Regions from separate parts of the Siminovitchia sp. FSL W7-1587 genome, predicted to be linked through region 1. Evidence: riboswitches for the same ligand, from Rfam matches in the RefSeq annotation. Region 1 holds a riboswitch; each other region holds the start of a gene.
What was found. A riboswitch is a leader RNA that binds a small molecule or an ion and turns the genes downstream of it on or off. The one in region 1 is predicted to bind thiamine pyrophosphate.
Positions count from the first base shown of each region.

Region 1 (4,215 bases):
AGTTTGTTTTGGACATGGCCGAAACACATGACATTCCGTACCAATATTTTGTCTCCCCGGGAGGAACAGATGCGGGCCGTGTACATACTTCCAACGAAGGGGTGCCTAGTGCGGTGATCGGGATTTGCGCACGCTATATCCACACACATGCGTCGATCGTTCATGTTGATGACTATGCGGCGGCGAAAGAACTCCTCGTTCGCCTTGTAAAAGCAAGTGATTGGTCGGCAGTGAAGACGATTCGACAACAATAATCGCATTTAGAAAAGATCAGTAGAGTAGGAGTGGCTTTATGATTGTTGCTGTTGGCTCACAAAACAAGGCGAAATTAAAAGCTGTACAGAGAGCTTTTCAAGAACTGGAAATAGAAGCCGAAATTGTGCCGGTCGATGCGCCATCGCATGTAAGTGCCATGCCTTTTTCCGATGAAGAAACGATACACGGGGCCATCCATCGTGCCGAATTTTGTTTGGAAAATAGTAGAGCTGATGTGGCAATTGGTTTGGAAGGCGGTGTTACGGAAACTACTTTTGGGTTATTTTTGTGCAATTGGGGATCATTGGCTGAAAAAGGAAAAAAGCCGCTGCTTGCTGGTGGAGCCCGAATTTTGCTGCCGGAGGAAATTGCGGGTCGCCTGCGCATGGGAGAAGAGTTGGGGCCCGTGATGGACGATTATAGCAAACGGAGCGGGATCAGTTCCAATGAAGGAGCAATCGGCATTTTCACGAATGGGCGAATTGAACGGGCTGAAATGTTCAAACATATTATAAAGCTGCTGATCGGGCAAAGAGAAAAGAAACATTACGTCAAGAAGTAGAGAAACGCGCGGGACACAGTTTGTAACTGCTCCCTGCGCGTTTCATATTTTCCGTTAATTATGTCCATGTCCTAAGGATAAGTACAATGTGGACAACCGTTTGTATTCTCATTTCTATTGTCTATTTGCTATCGGTTCTATTCAACAAATTTCAGGTGATAGGGACCTATTCAATAATATATGAGAGCGCTTTTATTGCTTGGTTCACTGTTTCCACTGTTGCGTTAGCTTTTCGGGACAACTCTTTTAACGGATGGTGGAGATTTTCCGGACGGATTAAGATGAGCGGTTTTCCCAATGCGACGGCAGCGCTCGCGTCCATGGCCGTATTCCACTGCTTGTACTTCTCTCCAAACAGGGCAATAACGAGGTCTGATTTGTGCATGAGGACTTGTGTTCTTAGATTGTTAAAGCTGGAAGCTGCCGCGTCCCGGTAGATGGCATTGGGCTGCTCTCCAAGAATTTCTTCACCAATGGCGTCTGAGCGGTTATGATCTTCCATTGGCCCGACAAAGTCGATCGGCAGCTTGAGGGCTTGTGCTTTTTCTTTGATTTCCTCGCGCCATGTGCTGTGGATTTCTCCAGCCAAATATACGGTTAATCTCACGATATTCTCTCCTCCTTTGCATTTACATTTATCATATCATCAACTACGCCTTTTTTCTTGCAAACTCTATTTGCTTTTTTTGAATAAATAGGATATATATATAGGGGCAGGAATGTTAATTACATACGGGAAACACTAGGGGTGCCAAAAGCTGAGAGAGGATTTCCTCAACCCTTTTAACCTGATCTAGGTAATGCTAGCGCAGGGAAGTGGAGAAGATGCGTATTCATATTCTCATGTTTGTTTACGCATGCCTTTTATTAGATGGGTCAGAGCCACTTCTTTTTAAGAAGGGCTCTTTTTTCATGCATGGTGCCTTGTATTTCTCGAAAAAAAGAAAGGAGGGCTCATAAGCAACCATTTCAAGAAAGGAGTTTTTAAGATGGGTGAAGCTCTTGTTTTTCAACAAGTATCTTTTGCTTATGACTCGAATGTACACCAGGCTGTACTTCAAGATGTCAGCTTTTCAGTGAAAAAAGGCGAGTTTGTAAGTGTTGTTGGTCCAAGCGGTGCGGGGAAAAGTACACTGTTCCGACTTGTATCAGGGCTTGAGAAGCAAAACAGCGGACGCATTTTGGTGAATGGAAAGGAGCTTTCCGACAGGCAAGGGCACGTCGGATATATGTCTCAAAAGGATGGGCTGCTCCCATGGCTTTCAGTCGTTGATAATGCCGCCTTGCCACTTATATTAAAAGGGTTCAGCAGAAAAGAAGTGTGGCCCGAGGTCATTAAAAAGCTGGAAGCATTTGGTTTGAAGGATGTTGAGCATCGCTATCCCGATGAATTGTCCGGAGGGATGCGGCAGCGTGTTTCGTTTCTGCGTGCCTTGTTGGGCGGGTCTGATTTATTACTACTTGACGAGCCATTCAGCGCACTTGATGCCGTTACAAAAACGGTCATGCATGAATGGCTGCTTGATCAATGGGCTGAATCGGGGAGAACCATTTTGTTTATTACTCATGATGTTGAGGAAGCGCTGTTTCTTTCCGACCGCGTACTATTATTCAGCGAAAAGCCGGTAAGTCATTTGGAAGAAATTCTGGTTCCGCTTGACAGGCCGAGGATGGTCGAGGATTTAAAAGATCCTGCTTTCACCGAATTAAAAGAAAAATTATTGCTTGATTTAAGAAAATTGGTGACGTTATGACTTTTTTAAAAAAATACGGCTTATCGATCCTGCTCGTATTATTGCTTTTAGTTGTATGGGAGATTGGCGCCCGCTTATATGGAAAGCCTTTTATCCTGCCATCACCTTTACAAATTGTGGACAGACTGTGGGAACTCAGAAGCGTTCTTTTTGTTGGACATTTGCCGTCCACAAGTCTGATCATGCTGATTGGCCTCTTATTGTCACTGGTGTTTGGTGTCGGCTTATCCATCTGGATGCATAAGAGTGATATTGTAAGGAAGGCGTTTTTCCCTTTGCTTATCGCTTCGCAAACGATACCCATTATTGCGCTTGCGCCGATATTCGTCCTTTGGTTTGGCTATTCCCTTTGGAGCAAAATCGTTGTGACCGTGCTCATCACTTTTTTTCCGATTACGGTTAATACGTTTGACGGTCTGCGGTCCGCCGATATTCACTTAAAAGAAACACTTCAAGCGATGGGGGCCACAAAACGACAGATATTTTATAAGGTGGAGCTTCCGTCGGCATTACCCCATTTCTATTCGGGATTAAAAGTAGCCGTTACATTGAGCGTCATCGGAGCGGCCATCGGGGAGTGGCTGGGAGCTGACAAGGGGCTTGGATACTTTAGTCGAAGAATGATGACACAATTTGATGGAGCGGGAGTGTTTGCGCCAATCGTTCTGTTATCGCTGACGGGCATTATGTTGTTTTTGCTTGTCGCTTGGCTTGAAAAAATAACGATGAAATGGAGAAATATAAAATGAGAAAGAGAATTGTATTCTATTGCGCATTATTCGCTGTAATGCTGCTTTCGGCATGTGGGGGAGAACAGGGGGAAACTGCTTCCAGCCCAGATAAAACGAAGGAAACGGATAAAGAATTACAATCTTTTGACATTATGCTGGACTGGTATCCCAACGCCGTCCATAGTTATTTATATGCTGCAAAGGAAAAAGGTTTTTTTGAAGAGGAAGGACTGGATGTGAACATCCGTTTTCCTGCCAATCCAACGGACCCTATTAATCTGGCAGCTACAGGAGATATTGAACTTGGCATCGGTTATCAATCTGATGTGATCACGGCAAGGGCTGATGGGGTACAGGTAAAATCGGTCGCTGCGATTGTCAGAAGTCCGCTCAATCATATTATTTATTTGAAAGACAGTGATATAAAGAGACCGAAAGATTTGGAAGGAAGAACAGTCGGCTGGCCGGGAACGCCGCTTAATGAACCGCTCGTACAAACAATCGTGGAGTCTGATGGCGGAGATATGAGCAAGGTGAAGATGACGGACGTCGGTTTTGAGCTGAATGCGGCGATTGCGACAAAGCGGGTGGATGCGGTTACCGGTGCTTTTATCAATCATGAAGTCCCTATGCTTGCCAACCAAGGAGTAGAAACGGAGCATTTTAATCCAGTAGATTATGGTGTTCCAAGTTACTACGAGCTGGTGTTTGTCACAAATGATGATACATGGAAAGAAAAAGAAGATTCAATCCGTTCTTTTTGGAAGGCAGCTTCAAAAGGGTATGAGTTTATGAAAGAAAACCCGGAAGAAGCGCTGGAAATTTTATTAAACAATCAGGACGATGAAAACTTTCCTCTCAACAAAGAAGTAGAACAGGAAAGCTTGAATATTTTGCTTCCAAAAATGGAAAA
Region 1 is NZ_CP150169.1:3,542,668-3,546,882, forward strand. It holds gene NST31_RS16725 (M42 family metallopeptidase) at 1-254, shown strand, start outside; gene NST31_RS16730 (DUF84 family protein) at 293-817, shown strand; gene NST31_RS16735 (YtoQ family protein) at 984-1,424, opposite strand; TPP riboswitch at 1,552-1,649, shown strand; gene NST31_RS16740 (ABC transporter ATP-binding protein) at 1,807-2,571, shown strand; gene NST31_RS16745 (ABC transporter permease) at 2,568-3,320, shown strand; gene NST31_RS16750 (ABC transporter substrate-binding protein) at 3,317-4,215, shown strand, end outside.

Region 2 (4,215 bases), 1.0 Mb from region 1:
TTTGTTAGATGGTGAATAAGCGGCTGTTTATGTCTGACTTGCTCAAAAAGCTGTCCGACTTTCGTCAACATCATCTGCCCATCCGTTCCCATCACGTTACACACTCGTATAGATGATAGAAGTGATGGGTCGGTCCGTATCCTTGTCCAATGTCAAGGCTGTTGGCGATCGCATTTGTAATATAATCTTTGGCCTCATCAATCGCTGTCGGCATTTCCTTTCCTTTCGCCAAGAGGGCGGCAATTGCTGCGGACAGTGTGCAACCTGTCCCATGGACATTTTTCGTTTCAATTCTTTCCCCGCGAAATAGTTGAAACGTTTGCCCGTCGTAATATAAGTCATTGGGGTTTCCCTGCAAGTGCCCGCCTTTAATCAGGACAGCCTGCGCTCCCAGCTTTTTGATCACCCGGCATGCTTCATACATGTCAGGCTCATTATGTATCGGCATATTGGCCAAAACCTCCGCTTCCGGGATATTAGGTGTAACGAGCGAAGCCAGCGGGATAAGGGTTGATTTCAGCTCTTGCATTGTATCTTCTTCAAGCAGCCGGTGTCCCCCCTTGGAAATCATAACAGGATCAAGAACAATGTGTTTTGGTTTATATTTTTTTAAACATTGCGCGACTGTTTGTATAATGTCCGGCGTTGCCAGCATACCGATTTTCACCGCGTCAGCCCCAATATCTTCCAACACGGCTGCGACTTGGTCGTTGATGATGTTTACATCAATGAGTTGTACAGATCTTACTTCAACAGTATTTTGGGACGTAATCGCCGTAATCGCAGACATGCCGAACACCCCTAGAGCGGAAAAAGTTTTTATATCCGCTTGAATCCCCGCTCCTCCACCGGAATCAGATCCGGCGATTGTAAGAGCTGTTTTCATACAGCAAACCTCCGATCGCTGAATGTTTCATGAATACTTTTAATAAAACAAATCCCAGGGCAGCGCCGGCAATGGAACTGGCAGCAAAGGCCGGGACCAATCCAAATAAGGCCGCCTCCCGGCCTAACAGCAATGCCGCAATCGGATAGGCGGCAACAGCACCGATGATCCCGGTTCCAACGACTTCACCTATAAACGCAAACCCTATTCTTTTCGTTTTGGCATACAACCAGCCAGCCAGGAGGGCTCCGATCATGCTTCCCGGATAAGCAAACAACGAGCCTGTTCCTGAAATATTCCGGATTGTCGAAACGATAAATGCTTGGGCTAATGCATAGCCTGGCCCAAATAAAACGGCCGTTACCATATTGGCAAAATGCTGGATTGGAAAAATTTTGGCAAATCCGGCCGGGATAAAGATAACATGGCTCGTGATTGTTGTAAATGCAATGATCATGGCTGTAATGGTCAGTTTTTTAACTCGCATGGAGCAACCTCCGGCTATTAGGATTTAGAGCGTCCAGTTCTGTTGATGATAGTTCATATCCCAGAATAAATATTCATATTTGGAGGTGATAAGGAAGTGCTTTTCCAATTCCGCCAATTCTCTTTCCGGTTTCCCATCTGCTAACTGATTCATGAGATCAATCAGCCATTTTCCAAGAGAAGTAAATTCTTCTGATGAATAGGTTTCAACCCATTTGCGGTACGGGTTGGATTCCAAAGTAGCCCCATATTGTTCTTTTAATCTTTCTCCCGTTTCGGCGTAATGCCAGGCACACGGAAGCAGGCTTGCCACAAGTTCCGCCAATGTTCCGTTATGAGCCACATGCAGCATGTAGCGGGTATATGCCAAATTGACTGGTGCGGGTTCGGTGTTTTCAAGCTCTTCATTCGAAATGCCAAACTCTGCGGCGAATTGGCGATGCAGCTCCATTTCAAAATGGAGGTGTTCATGAAGCAAATGTGAGAACTTTGTCATAATTTCGAGAGTGGGAGCTTTTTGCGCTCCAATAGCAAACAGCTTCACATAATCAATTAAATAGACATAGTCTTGTTTCATATAATATTCAAAAATTTCTTGATCGAGTGTTCCTTTTCCTACCCCTTGGACGAATGGGTGGTTATAGCTTTTTTCCCATATTTCCTTCGCGCTCTCATAAAGCCTGTCCGTAAACAACATTTTTTCAACTTTCATTGGTTCCACTCCTTTAAAAAAGTTTGTACTTCATGATTCCCCACTTTGAAAAAATGAAAAAACCGCTCCCGAAAAGGAAGCGGCTCATCATCATAAAGCAAATCATAATGACGCAGCCTGCTTCCCTACGCTGGCATAAACCAGATCAGGTTCAAAGGGTTTCAATCATCGATTTCTCTCAGCTTTACAGCTCCCCTAGCAGACAAAATTCATTGTTTCAAAGAAGTTATTCAATTATTAGGTGCATGTACTGCCATCATATCATGATATGGACAAAAAGCAAGTTTAATGAATAAATAGGCTCATTACATACACCATTAAAGGGATGGTCACAAGTGCAAGCAGCGTGGAAAAAATAGTCGTTAAGGCCCCCATTTGTTCATCTGCAGAGTATTTGGCAAAGAGAATGGATGCCAGGGTAATCGTCGGCATCATGGATTGAATCAAGACCGTTTGAACGAGTACCGTGTTTAAACTGAAAAAGTGTATCATGAAAATGGAAGCGATCGGCAAAATAATCAATTTTACGGAAATGGGCACCCAAATATGGTTTACCGAACGGCGTACTTGTCCGCGTTTCAGGGTCATGATCATCATTCCGATATAGAACATGGCGAGCGGTGCCGCCAATGCGGCCAATCTGTCCGTCAAGTCAATCAAAAGACCGGGCGGCTTTAATTGAAAATATGCGGTAATAAGACCAACGAAAATGGCTGCTGTCGGAATATTCACCATGGACTTTAATGTTTGCCAAGCAAACTTTCTATTTTTCTGAAGTAAAATGACTCCGACTGTCCAAATGGTCACATCGACTCCAGCATCAAAAATGGCCGCAAACAAAGCCCCCTCTGGGCCCAAAAGTGCCGCACAAAGCGGAATGCCGATAAATCCGGTGTTTCCCAAACCTGAAAGGATGGCAATTTCCCTTATCTTATTGGAACCCCTATGAAATAACCAAGCAAATAAAAAGCCGGTCCCGATTCCAATAAGATTAATAATGATGGAAAGCCCAAAAACGATGGCAATCATTTTAAACATCTGGTCATCCATTTCAACGTGAAAAATACTCGATAAAATAATGCAGGGCATCGCAATATTTACGATCACTTGAATAAATGCTCTGCGAGTATCATCATTTAATGGAGTTGTTTTACCGAGCAACGCGCCAATCATGATCATCAAAGTAATAATGATGATTGACTGAAAAACAACTGTAAATTCCATACGTATCCTACTTTCTGTATAAAAACTGATAATGGCAAAGAAAAAGCGAAGAAATGGACTTCAGGATACTTCCTTTTACCACTTCTTCACTCGTACATTATACATAAGAAAACGGTTAAAACAACAGTTAAGCTTTTAGCGGATAGTATGGATTTTTTGTTATTTGATCAATGGACTTATACTGCAACGGAGAGAACGCTTTCACTTTTGCCAGCCATTTAATCGTTACGGGTGCAGGAATATGTATATTTCCTTCCAACACTAACACACATGAATGATGAACATCAAGCAGACTTATTGATTGATATATTCGCTCTTGAGTCGTCACTTCAACGATATACAACCCTTTTTGCGGCAAATAATAATGTTGGAATACAATATGGGCGACTGTTTTTCCGCTGTATTGATCGAATGATTGGCTTTCCAACATTCCATGCGCACTGTAATGGTTCCCCAAATAATGATGAACGTCCTCCACTTTCCCCTCATCCAAGAGCTTCCTGATTTTACTCGAACTAATCTTTTCACCATTAAAAGCTTTTTTGGGGACTGTTGTTACATCAAATAAGCCTTTTCCATCTAACTTCATTCGTTCCATGTTTCCTTTCCCGCGGTAACCATAGGTAAAATCAAAACCGGCAACGACATGCTTGCTATGTAATCCAGCCACATATTTTTTAATAAAATCTCCCGGTGAAAGTTCGGCAAACTGCTCGGTAAATGTTACAATATATAATTTTTCAACACCCATATTTTTCAATAATCTCTGTTTGTCAGGCAGAGGCGTCAAATAACTCGTTATTTTGTTTTGAACCCGTAAAATATTGCTTGGATGTGGAAAAAATGTCATAACAGCCAATTCTATGCCCTTTTTCTCTGCGATGTCTTTGGCCGTGTCAATCAATGA
Region 2 is NZ_CP150169.1:43,357-47,571, reverse strand. It holds gene thiM (hydroxyethylthiazole kinase) at 1-92, opposite strand, end outside; gene thiD (bifunctional hydroxymethylpyrimidine kinase/phosphomethylpyrimidine kinase) at 92-886, opposite strand; gene thiW (energy coupling factor transporter S component ThiW) at 855-1,373, opposite strand; gene tenA (thiaminase II) at 1,398-2,084, opposite strand; TPP riboswitch at 2,190-2,291, opposite strand; gene NST31_RS00235 (AEC family transporter) at 2,370-3,308, opposite strand; gene NST31_RS00230 (adenylyltransferase/cytidyltransferase family protein) at 3,436-4,215, opposite strand, start outside.
Region 2: it holds a riboswitch for thiamine pyrophosphate, as region 1 does, so the genes downstream of both, tenA (thiaminase II) here and NST31_RS16740 (ABC transporter ATP-binding protein) in region 1, are expected to answer to the same signal.

Region 3 (4,215 bases), 2.1 Mb from region 1:
TCTTGGCAGCTTTGCCGATTTCTACTGTCTCCTCTCCAGGCACTGTAATGGAATTGTTCCAATACCGAAAAAAATCCTTTCTCCCTTCATTAGACCGGGAACCTACCACCGTTCCAAAGGACATACCCCTTGGGTAAGCCGGTATGAACGCCTCCGGGAACACAATGATATTGGCCCCTTTTTGGCTCGCTTCTCTGATCAACCGGACCGTCTTTTCGACCCCTTTCACTTTGTCCATCACTTCTGCGCCGGCTTGAACAACAGCGACTTGACACTGTCTTTTTTTCTGCAAAATCATCATCCTTCCACTTTTCTTTCCGGGAAAATATATTTCCACCATCTCCCTCTGATATAGATGTTTCTCCTGCATATCTGGCTACCTTCTGTCGGCAAACTGATGCCAAAATTGCGGCAATCCGAGTGCTTTGTACCTTTGGCAAAAACGAAAAGACCTGAGCCTGATGCAATATCGGGCCCTGGCCTTATTAACGTTTCACTTTTCGTAGCACTTCAAGAGCATTGCTTGTCCCAATTGTTTTTAAGGTTTATAGTTATATAGTGCTGTTTTCATAGACTCATAAGAGTTGTTCCAAAAGTCCGGATTCTCCCTAAAAGATTTTGCCACTTGTTTTACCATCACTTTAAATTTTTCATCGTACCCTGGATCATCCTTCGGCGGCAAGTCTTTTTTGAACCCGTCAACAAACTTTTTTGTAAAATCTGTAATCGGTCCCCATTTCGCCACTTCATTTCCGTTTTCGTCTATAAAAATAAAAATCGGAATAATTCGTTTTTCATTCGTCAAATATCGGTCCATCAGTTCCAAGTTTTGATCCCGGAGCAAAAAGCGGACCGGCATATCCGTTTTTTCAGCCAAACGGAGCAAAACAGGGATGTTCAGCATACAATGTCCGCACCAAGGTTCTGCCAAGACAATGACCCGCAATTGCTTGTCTTTTATGGATTGAAAAAAGCGCTCATCCTCCGGGGGAGTAAACTGATCATAAACCCGCGAAAAGCCGTCCTTGTGATATTCAAGTGTTTCGATATATTCATCCGGCGTCAACCCTTTTTCATACCAATTATGTAAATCCATTCTCTTCATCTCCTTTTCCACTTTTATACTAAGAGTACTTCAATAAAATAGATTGTGTAAACCAAACCGCATTCTTCCGTTGTTTCAATTTCGCCAAATCGGTTAAAGTAAAAAGAGATTCCATTTGGAAGAGGTGTTAAGATGCATCCCATCGTATTGTTTGACGGCGAGTGCCATTTTTGTGATGCCAGTGTCCAATTTATCATTCAAAACGATCCAGAAGGAAAGATTCACTTTGCTTCTTTACAAAGCGACATCGGCCAAAAATTATTAAAAGCCCAGGATGTACCTGCCCATATCGACAGCATGATGTTAATCGACGAAAACAAAGTGTACTATAAATCGGCAGCAGCACTGCGGATATGCAGCCATTTGAACGCACCTTGGAAATGGTTATATCCATTGATGGTCGCTCCTTATCCAATCCGCAATCTATTTTATGACTTGATTGCGAAAAACCGTTACAAATGGTTTGGCAAAAAAGAAAGCTGTATGCTTCCGCCGCCGGATATACGCGCCCGATTTTTATCGTAGCAAAAGAACTTGTCACATCCACTTCGGATTTGACTCAAAAGCGGCACTTGGCCGGAGGGGGTTCGCTCAAATGGCGCTCCCTCCGACTTTTGCTTTATTTTCATTCCAGACTCTTGAAAGAGGCTGTTTGTCTGCCGATATTCCCAACATTCCACCCTGAATACAACTTGACAGGCGTTTGACCAAGCTCAAACTGTTCGGGCCGATATTCCCAACATTCCCCCCTGAATACAACCGCCGGAAAGCACCAAAGCGGTCTTGTCATGAAGCCGCCGTTGGCATGCCCTTGCCGGGGCCAAGAGCAATATTGCGCTTTCAAGTCGGGGAGAGGGAGCGGACTTCCCCTCTGACGACCTTTTCTTCGCCCCCCGATCATTCTTTTTCTAAATCCTTCACAAGCTAATCATAGAAGCCTCCGTATTCCCTAGTACACGATTTAGCCGAACTTTCACTTTCACAAAAAATAAGCAGCAAGCCCTTTGGCCGTGGGTTGTGCCGCTGCTTTCTACCTTTTCCATTATTTTACTTGAAGCAAACGGGGCGCCGTTGTGACGAGCAAAGCGATCACGATAAAACATGCCAATGAAGAGATAATGTAAGAAGTGCCGTTGGAAATCAGTGAATAAAGAAAAGCGGATTGACCCGAAGGTGCAAACTTACCCCAAAAAATGATTCCGGCTATGAAATGCCAAGTATATCTGGCAAAGCCGCCAACAAAGATCGCTGCAAACAAGAGCAGTACGAGCCTTGTTTTTCCTTCAGACCTTACAGCCTTTTGCACTGCAGGCGCAAACCATCCTGCCGCTCCAACAAAGCTAAAAGCAACGAAAAATTCAATGAATCCTTGCAGAGGCGTTAATATTTGTCCCGCGGCTTCCCCGGAAACTACTTGCAACATCCCCCACAAAAAACCTGCAGCAAAACCGGCTTTAGCCCCCCAACGAAGCGCCACAATAAAAATAGGCACCATGGCAAACGAAAATTTGATCGCCGGCGTTACCTGAATCGATGGAATCATGTCCAGCATCATCGCAAATGCCGCAAAGATCGCTACCTCGATCAAAATGCGTAAAGACATCTTTTTTCCCATAAAAAAACCCCCTATGATGTAATAACCGACCGTAACCATAGGGGAACAAAGACAATGAAATACTCCATTGCCTTCACACCTCAAATAACCATCCCTGCGCTGGAATTAACCAACAGGTTCTAAGGGTCTGGAACGAATCCACTCTCAGCCAAAAGCTCCCCCTGGCACGCCGATTCAACTACTATCCTTTATTGTAATCTTTTTTTGAAAAATTTCAATATTTGTTATTGCAAGTTTGATACCCGCCAATACTGTGAAGCCATCGTCCCCGACATCCATTCCAGGCCTTGGTCCTGCGCCTGATGGACAGGCTCCCATACTGCTTGGGATTGAGCGTCCGATTGAACATATACTTCATGGTGAGGCGACTGATCATGCTTCCCGGAAATATCATACAAACCATCCCGCCAAAAAGTGGCACAAACTTCATAGTCGACAGCCGGGGAAACAACAAGCGGGTTTTTCACGGAATGTGTAAGCCGAAACATCGCTTTTTCACTGGATTTCTCGATCTCTTCCACTTCCATGCCCTCACTGGATGCTGTTGCTCTATCCTTCATTCTTTTCGTCCATCCGTATCCCCTCGTTTCTCCCACATCTTTCTCAAACTGTATGTGCGGAGTTCCTCCACCAAGCCGCACATGGACTTCTGCTTTCGTTCTGTAATTGGAAGAATGGGGATCAAACCCCCGATTGTCCCCTTGAAAATAACGATACGGAGAAAAAAAGTTGGGGTTTTTTATCCACTTGTTGTTTAAAAATGTTTGATAAAGAAAACGCCAATCAGTTTCGGAATCCTTTCCATTTGACTGTAAAACTTGTTCAATGGCACGAATCTTTTTTGTCATCCGGAACCTCTCCATCGTGGCGTCTTTTTCCCTTTTTCGCCCTCGTTTAAAAAATCCGATGATTCCCGCCGCCAAAAATTTTGGTTCATTTAAATCCTCTTCCGAATACGGAAGGATTCGCTCCGCCTCGATCGAGTATGTATACTCGGCATCCTGCCGGACAGTTTTGTCCGTGTAAAAGCAATTTGTAACACATGCAAGCTTTTCTCCATTGCGCTTGATTATATATTCACTGACCCCGGATATGGGCTCCCAACCCAAACTGATAAGCGAACGCGATACAACAGTCGTTACGATGAGATCCTTAAGAATATTACTTTCATCATTTTTTTCCGGCTTTGTCGCTGTTTGGATTTTTACTGGTCCAGATGTTATTTCCATCATTTCCACGGTGTATAAATAACTCGTTGCCGGGTCCAGCCCCTTATCCGAAAAACAAATGTCGGAACCGCTGTATATTAACTGACCTTCTCTGTACAAACGGTAGAAGCCTATTCCTTCTTTCCAACGAAACGTGATGGCGTTCGTGGATTGCTCAATAGACTCAAGCTGGATGTCAGGCAGATTCGGCACCGATCGCTTTCGCCGTTTGGCAACAAACATAAGGATTCCGGCCAGACTCGCCAATGCAGCAAAAGACCGTTTGA
Region 3 is NZ_CP150169.1:1,429,640-1,433,854, forward strand. It holds gene NST31_RS06620 (carbon-nitrogen hydrolase family protein) at 1-298, opposite strand, end outside; gene NST31_RS06625 (thioredoxin family protein) at 539-1,096, opposite strand; gene NST31_RS06630 (thiol-disulfide oxidoreductase DCC family protein) at 1,238-1,630, shown strand; gene thiT (energy-coupled thiamine transporter ThiT) at 2,148-2,720, opposite strand; TPP riboswitch at 2,795-2,892, opposite strand; gene NST31_RS06640 (DUF3238 domain-containing protein) at 2,945-4,215, opposite strand, start outside.
Region 3: it holds a riboswitch for thiamine pyrophosphate, as region 1 does, so the genes downstream of both, thiT (energy-coupled thiamine transporter ThiT) here and NST31_RS16740 (ABC transporter ATP-binding protein) in region 1, are expected to answer to the same signal.

Region 4 (4,215 bases), 1.9 Mb from region 1:
TGGATGTAAGCACCCTATTTCCCGGGCGATCCTTAAGCAGGCATATTTTCGGAAGCGGGGTCGCAAATCGCTTTTTTAGAAAAAAACTCCCCTTAAGGAAAACAGATTTTTATTTTTTATCTGTCTACCTTTAGGGGAGCATATCAGTTTCCTTTCGGGGGCTTTTAGTAGTGAACCATTAATAATATAATACATTCACCTTATTGCATTTGCTGCAGGTTTCATAATATGCATCGCCAATAAAATGATGGTCGCAGGCTTGTTGGATTTCATTTAACCGTACCTGCAATACCTCTATTTTCCTTTCCAACTGCTTAATTTCCTCTCTTATTTTTTGTACATTCATACGGAAAACCTCCAGAGAAAATTATTGGTATATACTGCTTCCGGCTTTTTGGAATTCAGCCGCTTTTTCCTGCATTCCTTTTTCAAATGCTTCCTGCGTGTTTAAGTTGTTTTTTTCCGCATATTTACGAATGTCATGAGAAATTCTCATGCTGCAAAATTTGGGTCCGCACATGGAGCAGAAATGCGCTGTTTTGGCCGCATCAGCCGGAAGAGTCTCGTCATGATATTCCATTGCCCGTTCCGGATCCAATGATAAGTTGAATTGGTCTTCCCAGCGAAATTCGAATCGGGCTTTGGAAAGTGCGTCATCTCTCATCTGCGCACCCGGATGGCCTTTCGCCAAATCTGCCGCATGTGCGGCGATTTTATAAGTGATGACCCCTTCCCGAACATCATCTTTATTCGGAAGTCCCAAATGTTCTTTTGGGGTGACATAGCAAAGCATGGAGGTTCCATACCAGCCAATCATTGCAGCGCCAATAGCGGAGGTAATGTGATCATACCCAGGAGCAATATCGGTTGTCAGTGGTCCTAGCGTGTAAAAGGGAGCTTCTTGGCAGGCTTCCATTTGCCTGTCCATATTTTCTTTAATAAGATGCATCGGCACATGCCCCGGCCCTTCCACCATCACTTGGACATCATGCTTCCAGGCTATTTTCGTCAGTTCACCAAGCGTCTCCAACTCCGCAAACTGCGCTTGATCATTTGCATCCGCAATCGACCCCGGACGCAAGCCATCCCCTAACGAAAAGGCGATATCATAAGTCTTCATGATGTCACATATTTCTTCAAAATGAGTATAAAGAAAGTTTTCTTTATGGTGATACAGACACCATTGGGCCATAATAGACCCGCCCCGGGAGACGATTCCTGTAACACGATTGGCTGTCAAAGGAACATATCGCAACAGAACGCCGGCATGAATGGTAAAATAATCGACCCCCTGCTCCGCCTGCTCCAGCAAAGTATCGCGATATACTTCCCATGTAAGATCCTCCGCAACTCCATTTACCTTTTCCAAGGCCTGGTAAATGGGAACTGTCCCAATCGGAACCGGAGAGTTTCTAATAATCCATTCACGGGTTGTATGGATATTTTTCCCTGTTGATAGATCCATGATTGTATCAGCGCCCCAGCGTGTTGCCCAAGTCATTTTCTCGACTTCTTCCTCGATGGAGGACGTTACCGCGGAATTCCCAATATTCGCATTGATTTTCACATGAAAGTTTCTCCCAATAATCATGGGCTCAGCCTCTGGGTGATTAATGTTTGCAGGAATGATCGCCCTGCCGCTTGCCACTTCATCCCGGACAAATTCTGGTTTCATATTCTCACGAATTGCAATAAATTCCATTTCAGGTGTAACAATCCCTTTTTTGGCGTAATGCAGCTGGGTAACGTTTGCGCCTTTTTTGGCGCGGAGTGGTTTACGCTTTAACCCGGGAAAAATATGACGATCGGCACGCGGGTCATGATTGGATTTAAAGCCATTGTCTTCCGGTTTCATTTCCCGGCCTTCATATTCTTCTACATCCCCTCGTTCTTGAATCCACTTGCTTCTAAGCGGAAGCAAGCCTTTGGCAATGTCTACGTTAACATCAGGATCCGTATATGGACCGCTTGTATCATATACTCGAACAGGAGAATTCGCTTCCACTTTGGCCTCCGTTTTCGTCTCACTCAACATAATTTCCCGCATGGGAACCCTGATATCAGGCCTTGACCCCTCTACATACACTTTTTTGCTTCCTGGAAATTGAAACATGACTGTACCATTTTTTTCATTTGTGAATGACATGGACATAAAAAAATCTCTCCTCTACAAAATAATTGAAAGGACGAGATCTGAATACACAGCTTGGAGGCAGATACATTAAAAAGCCGGGTCCACAAAGAAAGACTGGACCCGGCTTGCATATACTGTATCCCAAAACTGCCGACTAACTTCCCTACGCTGGCATTAACCAGATCAGGTCCAAAGGGTCAAGAAACTTCATCGTGTTTCTCCTCTCAGCCCAACTCATTGGGCACCCCCAGTTATTGCTATTAGATTTACTTAATATTATACAAATTTAGAATAAAAAAACAAGAGATATGACAAAAATGAACCTTTTGTCATGATGTGCCCTCAATCTATCTCCCTTCAGATGATACGTAAAATAGAGATTTCAATAAGATTTTCCATTCAATAAAACCTTCAATCCAATAAGATCCACTCAATAAAACCTTCAAGGAAAAAATACTGGATTCGGATGATAGTTAGAAACAAGAAGTTTGTGGGGCATAAAGAAAAGCCGTTCGCGATTGCCTAAAACTGCCTGTCTAAGAAACAAGCACTTATCCGGCATCCTCTATTATCCTATTGATTTTCGCCAAAAGCTCCATTATCATTAACCTAACACTTGTTAGGTGGTGTGGAATTTTTTGACAAAAGACAAGATTTTGCAAGCTGCCATTCGCGAATATTCCAAATTCAATTACCACGGTGCCACGATGCGGAATATTGCCAAAGAAGTCGGCATAAAACCAGCATCGATTTATTTTTTTTACAAAAATAAAGAAGCGCTGTTTTTGGCGGCTTTTCAAAAGCTATTAAAAGATCATTTCATAGAAATGCAGTCAATTCTTCAAAAAGTGCATGATCGGCCGATTTTTGACATTTTTGAAGCGCTTATCAAAGGAGCGGTCGCCTATCACCAAGAGAATAACGAGGAAACGAATGCCTACATTTCTCTTGTCACCGCACCGCCGCCGGAAATCCATGAGTATCTTCAGGAGCATATCCAACAGTTTGACGACTGGTTGATTAACTCTTTATTGACGCTGATTACACGGGACATCCCGTCTATAACTGAATATCAGGCGACAAGGCTCATCAAACAATTTGTCGTAATCATGGATGGGGTTTTTTGGGAAATAAATCTGTACGATCAAAAACAACTGCAACATCAAATAGAAGAAGCTCTTTACATCATGAGGATTTTGCTGGGAGGATATGAAAATGAAAAATGATTACGCCAGAGAAGCCGTTCCGATGAGCGAGAGGAAAGCATGGTTTTCCATCAGCCTCGTTTGGATCGCGGTTGGCATCGACTTATCCGCGATGCTGTTCGGGGCGGAACTCGGAAAAGGCATGGCCTTTCAAGACGCTTTGTGGGCGGTCTTGATCGGTTCTGCCATTTTAGGCATCTTAGCCGCTTTTTGCGCCTACGTCGGAGCGGTAACCGGATTATCCACATCAATGATTTCCAGATTTACATTCGGCATTTCGGGAGCAAAGCTTGTGTCCTTATTTATGGCGATTTCCTTACTGGGCTGGTTCGGTGTCCAAGCCGGATTCTTTGCCGAGAATGCGTATGCCGCCATTGAAGGTGCGCTCGGATTAAAAGCTCCTGTCCCGTTGTTGGCTGCAATCGGCGGAGTATTAATGATGACAACCGCGGTGATCGGCTATAAAGCGATTGAAAAATTAAGCTCATGGTCCGTTCCACTGCTACTCATCCTTGTCTTGGCGGCAGTGGGGCTGGCCATTCGGCAATTTGGCGCGAGCGAACTGAACGCCCCTGTAGAAAACACATTTACGTTTGGGATGGCCATCTCGCTCGTCATCAGCATTTTTGTTGTCGGGGCGACGATTTCACCGGACATTTCAAGATGGGCTCGAACAAAAAAAGATGCCGTCCTGGCATCCTTTTTCGGATTTTTCTTTGGAAACAGTTTTATGATCATTATCGCAATGATTTTGTCTCGCATTATGGATGAAAGCAGCTTAACAACGATAATGATTACAGTCGGCCTCGGTATTCCGGGCATTTTAGTGCTGATTCTGGCCCAATGGACAACGAATACGAGCAACGCCTATTCATC
Region 4 is NZ_CP150169.1:1,644,524-1,648,738, forward strand. It holds gene NST31_RS07715 (serine protease) at 179-346, opposite strand; gene thiC (phosphomethylpyrimidine synthase ThiC) at 368-2,152, opposite strand; TPP riboswitch at 2,278-2,393, opposite strand; gene NST31_RS07725 (TetR/AcrR family transcriptional regulator) at 2,773-3,360, shown strand; gene NST31_RS07730 (cytosine permease) at 3,350-4,215, shown strand, end outside.
Region 4: it holds a riboswitch for thiamine pyrophosphate, as region 1 does, so the genes downstream of both, thiC (phosphomethylpyrimidine synthase ThiC) here and NST31_RS16740 (ABC transporter ATP-binding protein) in region 1, are expected to answer to the same signal.